One region of the Vibrio sp. TBV020 genome, then DNA from elsewhere that is predicted to be linked to it. Evidence: predicted binding sites of a transcription regulator. Region 1 holds the regulator's gene; the other holds the start of a gene.
What was found. Region 1 encodes PurR, which represses purine synthesis genes. Its sites were predicted from a motif close to TNANGNAAACGTTTNCNTNA; they were not measured.
Positions count from the first base shown of each region.

Region 2: AAFX28_RS20825 (NCS2 family permease) is a predicted target of PurR. The motif match lies at 2,088-2,107, and genes of this name have one in related genera.

Region 1 is NZ_JBEEAQ010000003.1:1,224,403-1,228,836, reverse strand. It holds gene torR (two-component system response regulator TorR) at 1-99, opposite strand, end outside; gene torD (molecular chaperone TorD) at 336-983, shown strand; gene purR (HTH-type transcriptional repressor PurR) at 1,195-2,202, shown strand; cyclic di-GMP riboswitch class I at 2,347-2,434, shown strand; gene AAFX28_RS13595 (TfoX/Sxy family DNA transformation protein) at 2,567-3,160, shown strand; gene AAFX28_RS13590 (TVP38/TMEM64 family protein) at 3,297-3,989, shown strand; gene AAFX28_RS13585 (putative signal transducing protein) at 3,989-4,294, shown strand; gene AAFX28_RS13580 (alpha/beta fold hydrolase) at 4,303-4,434, opposite strand, start outside.
Region 2 is NZ_JBEEAQ010000003.1:2,797,274-2,801,707, reverse strand. It holds gene AAFX28_RS20830 (aminoacyl-histidine dipeptidase) at 1-1,095, opposite strand, end outside; gene AAFX28_RS20825 (NCS2 family permease) at 2,127-3,416, shown strand; gene tet(34) (oxytetracycline resistance phosphoribosyltransferase domain-containing protein Tet(34)) at 3,706-4,170, shown strand; gene frsA (esterase FrsA) at 4,273-4,434, shown strand, end outside.

The DNA.
Region 1 (4,434 bases):
TTCAGCTTCGCTTACGTCGTACCCTTCATTCTGAAAGTAACCAACTAGCTTGCTGCGAGTAACTGCGTCATCTTCTACAACTAGTACGTGATAACTCATCTACACCACTTAATTTACATTGGGATTTGCTCTTTCTATTATTCTATTCATAAATAGTAACATTTCTAGTATTTATCACTTTAAAAACTAGAAAGATGATTTTTTATTGATTCAAGACAAAACTTTTCTAGGCATTAATATCTTCCAACATTCCTATTTATCTTGTCATACAAGCCGTTACCGCTATTCATTTTTATTCGTTACAATATCGGTAATTATTTGGGGAGTAATACCTAATGAAAGAAATCAAAACATTTAACGAACAACGTGCAGAAATCTATTGGTGGCTATCTAGCCTTTTCGCAACTGAGCTAACTGAAGAAAATATCGCACAATACCAATCACCAGAGATTCGTACTTTCTTAACTGGATTGGGTGAGAACGAACAACTAAAGCCTGCTATCACCCGTATTACGGATGCGCTGAACCGACTAATGGATCGTGAAGATGCTCAATTAGAGCTAGCTGCAGACTTTTGTGACCTTTTCTTAAAATCCGATAAGGACTCAGCACTTCCATACGCGTCTATGTACATTGGTAAATCGGGTCTACTGAATGACACTCCAGCCAAAGAGATGGAAGCATTAATGGCCGAGCATGGCGTCGAGGTAGACAAAAAACTCAACGAACCAGCCGATCACATTGCAATTGAACTCGATTTCTTGGGTAACTTAATCGTGGGTTCAAATAAATCGGAAGATGAAAGCCAACTAGAAGAGGCATTCAAGGCTCAAGAAGCATTTATTCAGCAGCATCTGTTGAGCTGGGTGCCACAGTTCTCAAACAAGTGCCAGAAATTCGATGAGTTTGGTTTCTACTCAGCTATTAGCACATTGACAGTCGCTTTCTTAGAGTTGGATTGCCGCTATCTGCTAGGCGAATAAAGACAAACATTGTGACCTCTCGCAGGTTGCACTAGCGTTTTTTGTTTGCTCTTAAGTGTTTTGCGGTCTAATATTGTGACCGCAAACGATAAAAACAAACGAATCAAATACAAACCGCTAAATAGAGCGGTTTTTGTGTTTCTGATACTTTCTGCCTAAATATTCTAAACTGAATATTAACTCAAGGCAGTCATCGACAGGACAGAACCTTATGGCCACTATAAAAGACGTTGCTCGCCTTGCTGGTGTATCGACGACAACTGTGTCACATGTAATTAATAAAACTCGCTTTGTTGCTGAAGCTACGCAAGAAAAAGTAATGGAAGCAGTGACTGAACTGAACTACGCACCTAGTGCCGTTGCACGTAGCCTGAAGTGCAATACGACACGTACGATTGGTATGCTAGTGACTCAGTCAACGAACCTTTTCTTCTCTGAAGTCATAGATGGTGTAGAGAGCTACTGTTACCGCCAAGGCTATACGCTGATCTTGTGTAACACGGGTGGTATCTATGAGAAGCAGCGCGACTACATTCGCATGCTGGCTGAAAAGCGCGTTGATGGCATTCTTGTTATGTGTTCTGACTTAACAGAAGAGTTAAGTGAGATGCTCGACCGTCACAAAGACATCCCTAAAGTAGTTATGGACTGGGGCCCAGAGAGCTCACAAGCAGACAAGATCATCGATAACTCAGAAGAAGGCGGCTACTTAGCGACGAAATACTTGATCGAACGCGGTCATACAGACGTCGCCTGCCTAAGTGGTCACTTTGAAAAAGCTGCATGTCAGGAACGTATTCGTGGCTTCAAGCGTGCGATGAATGAAGCGAACCTACCAGTTAACGAAGATTGGATTCTAGAAGGTAACTTCGAGTGTGATACCGCTGTACTTGCAGCAGATCAAATCGTTGCTATGGACAAAAAGCCAACTGCAATTTTCTGCTTCAACGACACGATGGCCCTTGGCTTAATGAGCCGCTTGCAGCAGAAAGGTATTCGCATTCCAGAAGATATGTCTGTAATTGGCTACGACAACATCGAACTGGCAGAGTACTTCTCACCACCGCTGACGACAGTTCACCAACCAAAACGTCGTGTAGGTAAAAACGCTTTCGAAATTCTACTAGAGCGCATTAAAGACAAAGAGCATGAAAAGCGTATCTTTGAAATGCACCCTGAAATCGTTGAAAGAAATACCGTACAAAACATTAAGAAATAACTTATTTGACATACACTTAGCCAACAAATCTTATTGGCTAAGTGTATAAGTTAGGCTCTATTTATTGAACCAAGATCACACTTATCCTATTCAGGCGTGATGTTCTGCCCAAAATCCATTTATCCTTATTATTGTTCGATTATGCCACGAACAGGGCAAACCATTTCGAAAGAATGGGACGCAAAGCCTCCGGCCTTAAACAATTGATTTGTCTGGTAGCGGGGTTGCCGATGGTAAATATGCACACGTTATATTGAGTATTCTTGTACTCGTATGACACCTGATTGACAAAAAGCCTGCATAATTTTGCTACTCTCTCGGACCTGAATTGGTGGCGTATACATATACACCGAGAATACACAGCATGGATAAACCAATACTAAAAGACTCAATGCGACTGTTTGAGCCCCTAGGCTTAATAAAGTCTCGCTCAATGTTTGGTGGCTTCGGTATTTTTGCCGACGACACTATGTTTGCATTAGTCGTCAATGATAAGTTGCACGTTCGGGCAGACGATGCACTTGCAACGCAATTTAAATCTCTCAGTTTAGAACCTTACGTTTATAAAAAACGTGGCTTTCCCGTCGTCACAAAATACTTCGCTTTAGGCGATGATTGCTTCGACGATACTTCAAAGACTCTTGAGATTGCCCAGGCTGCACTTTCGGCAGCAAACAGTGAAAAGAAAAAACAAGCGAAAGCTAAACCAAACCGCCTAAAAGATCTGCCTAATTTGAGACTCGCAACTGAACGAATGCTCAAGAAAGCAGGGATTGATAGCGTTGAGAACCTAGAAGCAACTGGAGCAGTGGACGCCTTCAAAGCGATTCAATCTTCACACTCTTCAGACGTCAATGTCGAGTTGCTCTGGGCATTGGAAGGCGCAATCAATGGTACTCATTGGTCTGTAATTCCTCATAGCCGTCGCGAAGAGCTCTTAAGCCAATTAAGTCGCTAACGCAATTTCATTTCCTATTTTAAAAAGTCAGCCATTGTGCTGACTTTTTTGTCTTTATTGAAATTTACTGCTTGCTTTCCCTGTCTAGTCTATTAACACTTTGTTTAATCGGCCATGATTCTTGATGGAGCAGCTCATGAATAAAAAAATCATACTAGGCATTATCTTTGTTTTACTTATTGTTTTCCTTGGAATGAACTTTGGCCAGTACCTAACGTTAGAAAATGCTAAAGCACAACAAGCAGAACTTGCACAGTACATCAGAAACAACTTTATTGTCGCAGCACTTACCTATTTCTTAGCCTATGTGGCAATCACTGCATTCTCTATACCCGGTGCCGCTGTTGTCACTTTATTAGGTGGAGCTCTTTTCGGTTTTTCAACCGGGTTACTTATCGTTTCATTTGCCAGTGCAATTGGTGCTACGTTAGCCTTTTTAAGCAGTCGATTTTTACTACGTGATTGGGTACAAGGTAAGTTTGGAGAGAAGTTATCTGCTATCAATAAAGGTGTTGAAAAGGATGGCGCTTTCTACCTGTTTTCACTACGCCTAATCCCAGTGTTCCCATTTTTCTTAATCAACTTGTTAATGGGACTTACCCCAATTTCAACCGCTAGATACTACCTTGTGAGTCAACTTGGTATGTTGCCAGGCACTGCGGTTTACATTAATGCAGGTACTCAGCTTGCTCAGATCGACAGTCTATCAGGGATAGTTTCCCCTACTGTTTTAGCCTCATTTGCCCTACTTGGACTGTTCCCTGTTATCGCGAAATGGGTAATGGCAAAATTTAGAACTGAGCCATCAGCATCAAACGGAAGTGTTTAATGAAAATATTTTCAGCAGCCACACCAACCGAAGCTCATATTGTTTGTGAGCTTCTAAAAACGGAACAAGTGCAGTGTGAAGTTCGAGGAGAAGGAATTTTTGGACTTCAAGGGGAAGTCCCATTTGGAGAAAATAGTGAGCCATACATCTGGCTACTTAACGATAAAGACCACTTAAAGGCCTCACAACTTATCCAAGAGTACCAAACGACTCAGGAAGGTCAGGGTTGGGAATGTATAGAGTGTGGTGAGCAGAATGAAGGGCAATTTGGCGCATGTTGGCAATGTGGGAACAGCGCCCCTTAAGCCGTTCGCTATCTTGTTTCAATTTGCTCTTTTATAAACGCAATAGAGTGTTGGTTGAACTCTTCTGGGCGCTCCACGTTGCACACATGACCACAGTTTTCTATCTCAAGTAGCTGGCTGTCACTATGCGCCGCGACCAT
Region 2 (4,434 bases), 1.6 Mb from region 1:
AAGAACTTGAATTTGGTTCTCTTCAGTAGTGATAACACCAACGTTAAGAGAGGTTTCTACTACACCTTCGATTTCATCGCTCATGCGGATCACGCCATTTGGACAAGCGTTTAGCGCTGCAATGAAGCGTTGTTGGTCAGCAACTACCAGAACTTGAGCGTCAGTGTCGATTGATTCGTTGAAAGAAACAATGTCTGTTTCTACTTTACCTAGTTCAGTTTTTAGTAGGTTAGTGTAGAACTCAAACAGTTCAGCCAGTTTTGCTTCATTTTCAGCAGGAACCGCCACTGTTACAAACGCTTCACGAGGAATTGCGTTACGTAGACTACCACCACGGAATTCAACTAGGCGTAGATCCAGCTCTTGTGCGTGACCAGCTAAGAAGCGTGCGACTAGTTTATTTGCGTTGCCGCGACCTGTGTGAATATCACAACCTGAGTGGCCACCTTTAAGGCCTTTAAGGATCAGTTGGCGAGTGACATAACCGGCCGGAATCGCTTCACGGCTAATATCAAACGTCATTTCACCATCGATACCACCGGCACAGCCCATGTAGACTTCGCCTTCCTGCTCTGAATCAGTGTTAAGAAGGATATCACCTTCTAACCAGCCCGCTTCTAGGCCAAAAGCACCGGTCATGCCTGCTTCTTCATCAACGGTAAGTAGCACTTCAATAGGGCCGTGTTTAATGTCGGTTGAAGCAAGTACTGCTAGACATGAAGCCATGCCCATACCGTTGTCTGCGCCTAAGGTAGTGCCTTTTGCCGTTACCCACTCGCCATCAATGTATGGTTGGATTGGGTCTTTTGTGAAGTCATGATCTGTGTCTTCATTCTTCTGCGGCACCATGTCGATGTGTGCTTGAAGAACAACACCCTTTTTCGTTTCCATACCCGGCGTTGCAGGTTTTTTAATGAATACGTTACCTGTTGGATCGCGACGAACGTCTAAACCTTGCTCTTTCGCCCAACCAATAATGTATTGAGCAAGTGCCTCTTCATGCTTAGAAGGGTGAGGGATAGAACAGATCTTATCGAAAAACTGCCATAGTGGTGCAGGTGATAAGCTGCTGATTTCAGAATGGAATTCAGACACGGATGACTCCTTAAAAAGAATAATGCCAGATCTTGTAACGTGATAAGGTTTTATCATCAGAACAAAAAGCTAAATCTGACCTATTAAATAGAGGCCACAGGATATCACTACCAGCCTTTGGGGAGTAGTAAAAGAGAAATGGAAACCTCAATAACAGTCACAGATTGAGGATTTTACACGAAAACGTTTACGCACCTTAATTCGTATGATTTGTTGTTAACTTCTCTGCTTTATTGATTTTTATGTAACTTAATTACAGTTTAGTTTTGATTTAAATCAATTTTTGATTTTTATGTGATATTTATCACGCAAAAGGTTGTAATTAATTTTCTTTGGGGTATATTAGTAACCAACTTCGAAAGCGAAGAGAAAATGCTCAAAGGATGAGTCCGATTTGTCGCCTCCAAGGAACTGAGAAATCAATATTTGTAATCTGTTTTAATTGATTTAGAAGGTGATAGTTATGAAAGGTTTACCAAGTGCAACGTTCTGGCTAAACAGCTCTGTTTACACAGGTACGTTTACTTATCCAACAAGCTTCGGTTACTAATCCGAGGTTTGTGACTCTCGAACAGAGTATGTTCACCCCTATTATTGGAATTTTTTTTCAGCAGCTTAATTTTTGCTGACATGATTCAACCGCCACTCAACTTGAGTGGCGTTTTTTTATCTCTCAAATACCTCATTTCACTTGTTCAAAGTTAATGCTTTCCTGTGCTAGTTCCAATGGCCTGAATTTTATTCGCATAAACTCATATTGTTTATCGTAAATGGTACTTAATTCACAATGAAAGTTTGCAACATGGTACAAAAAAACACCTTTTTTCCTTAAAAAATGAAATTGTTTTTAGTTGTTGATTAGTAAGAGTTTTGTTTGTGTGTTCGAACAATGTAATCGATTGATTTTCTAATTTGGTCTGAGAAATATTAGTTAGAGTCTTAATTCTATCTGGAATTTACTATTTGTTGACTCTATAATTCACGCCAATCGATTACGCAACCGTTTACTTTTTACCTTTTAGGATTCGATTATGTTCGAAAAACTATTCAAACTCAGTGAAAATGGCACTAACGTCAAAACTGAGGTGATTGCAGGTATTACGACCTTCCTGACAATGGCTTACATCATCTTTGTTAACCCAGCAATGCTTGCTGACGCAGGTATGGATAAAGGTGCTGTTTTTGTCGCTACCTGTCTTGCAGCTGCTATCGGCTGTTTCATCATGGGCTTTGTTGCCAACTACCCAATTGCTTTGGCTCCGGGTATGGGTCTGAATGCATTCTTTACCTACGGCGTTGTGCTAGGTATGGGTCACTCGTGGCAAGTAGCGCTTGGTGCAGTATTCGTATCGGGTGTTATATTTATGGCGTTGAGCGTATTCAAAGTACGTGAGTGGATCATAAACTCTATCCCAATGTCATTGCGAACAGGTATCTCTGCAGGTATCGGTCTTTTCTTAGCGTTTATCGGCCTACAAAATTCAGGCATTGTGGTAGATAACCCAGCGACCTTGGTGAGCCTTGGTAACATTACTGGTCTACAACAAGCTCTTGCAGCACTTGGCTTCTTTTTAACAATTGCACTGGTATACCGCGGTGTGCGTGGTGCGGTGATGATCGCTATTCTAGTGATCACTGCGATTGGTTTGCTAATGGGCGACGTTCAGTGGGGCGGAGTTATGTCAGCGCCACCAAGCATTGCACCAACTCTAATGGAAATGAACATCGCTGACGTATTTGAAGTCGGTATGATTTCAGTTGTTTTTGCTTTCCTATTCGTTGACCTATTTGATACAGCCGGTACGCTAGTTGGTGTTGCAACGAAAGCTGATCTAATCAAAGAAGATGGCAAGCTTCCTCGTTTAAGCAAGGCTTTACTTGCTGACTCAACAGCGACGTCTGTGGGTGCAATGTTAGGTACTTCAAGCACAACCTCTTATGTTGAATCAACAGCTGGTGTTGCTGCAGGTGGTCGTACTGGTCTAACGGCGGTCGTTGTTGGTGTTATGTTCCTACTAGCGCTGTTCTTCTCTCCGCTAGCAGGTATGATTCCAGCGTACGCTACAGCTGGCGCACTATTTTACGTTGCTATCCTAATGATGTCTGGCCTAGTAAGTGTTGACTGGCGTGACCTAACAGAGGCAGCACCTGTAGTTGTGACTTGTCTACTGATGCCACTGACTTACTCAATTGCTGAAGGCATCGCACTGGGCTTTATCTCTTATGCTGCAATCAAATTGCTAAGTGGTCGTGGCCGCGAAGTATCTGTGAGTGTTTGGGTTCTAGCTGCAGTATTCATTATTAAGTACTTGATTGCTTAACTAGCTCAGCTGGTGGAAATATCCATTGGCAATATATGAGTTAAATACACTATCGCTATAGTAGCCACCGCTACTATAGCGATTCTTTTTGTCTAGAGAGTTAAATCTCTACCAGTGCTATCAAAGTTCTGCTTATTCATGCTGAACATTTTATTTATGGCATTGGTATTATGCTGCACTTTCGGTAAAATAAACGTTTGCGTAGCTTTTCCCCAGCTTGCCTGTTGCAATCATTTCATCTTAGATGCTTTGCGGGGATGCAGATTTTTTAAATTATTAGGTTATTACAATGGCTAAGAAATTCATTATCACTTGGGACCAAATGCACACACTTTGTCGTGAATTGGCAGAAAAACAAATGCCAGCAGAGCAGTGGAAAGGCATTTGGGCTGTGAGCCGTGGCGGCCTTGTTCCTGGCGCTATCCTAGCGCGTGAGCTAGGTATTCGTCATGTAGATACAATCTGTATCTCTAGCTACGACCATGATCACCAGCGTGATATGACAGTTGTTAAAGCACCAGAAGGTGACGGCGAAGGTTTCCTAATCGTTGAAGACCTAGTGGACAGTGGTGATACAGCGCGTAAACTTCGCGAAATGTACCCTAAAGCAAAATTGATTGCCGTTTGTGCTAAGCCAGCAGGTGTTGAGCTACTTGATGATTACGTTGTTGATATCGCACAAGACACGTGGATTGAGCAGCCTTGGGATATGTCAATCCAATTCGTTGAGCCTATCAATCGTAAGCAAAAGTAATCACTTTTGGGTTAGTTCCCATCGATTTCTTGATAAATGACCCTTTATTGGGTCATTTTTTTTATTACTATTTAGACATCATTATTTATTTAGGTCGAACTCATGTCAGAGGAAGTCAGCAAGAACCTCTCGGAAACGCTGTTTGCTAATCATAAACAAGCCAAAGAAACGTCTGGATTGACGCGCTATATGCCGAGCAGTCAAACGTTTCTAGATAATAAGCAAGAGCAAGAAGGTTTCAAATGGTATCGCAACCTAAGACGC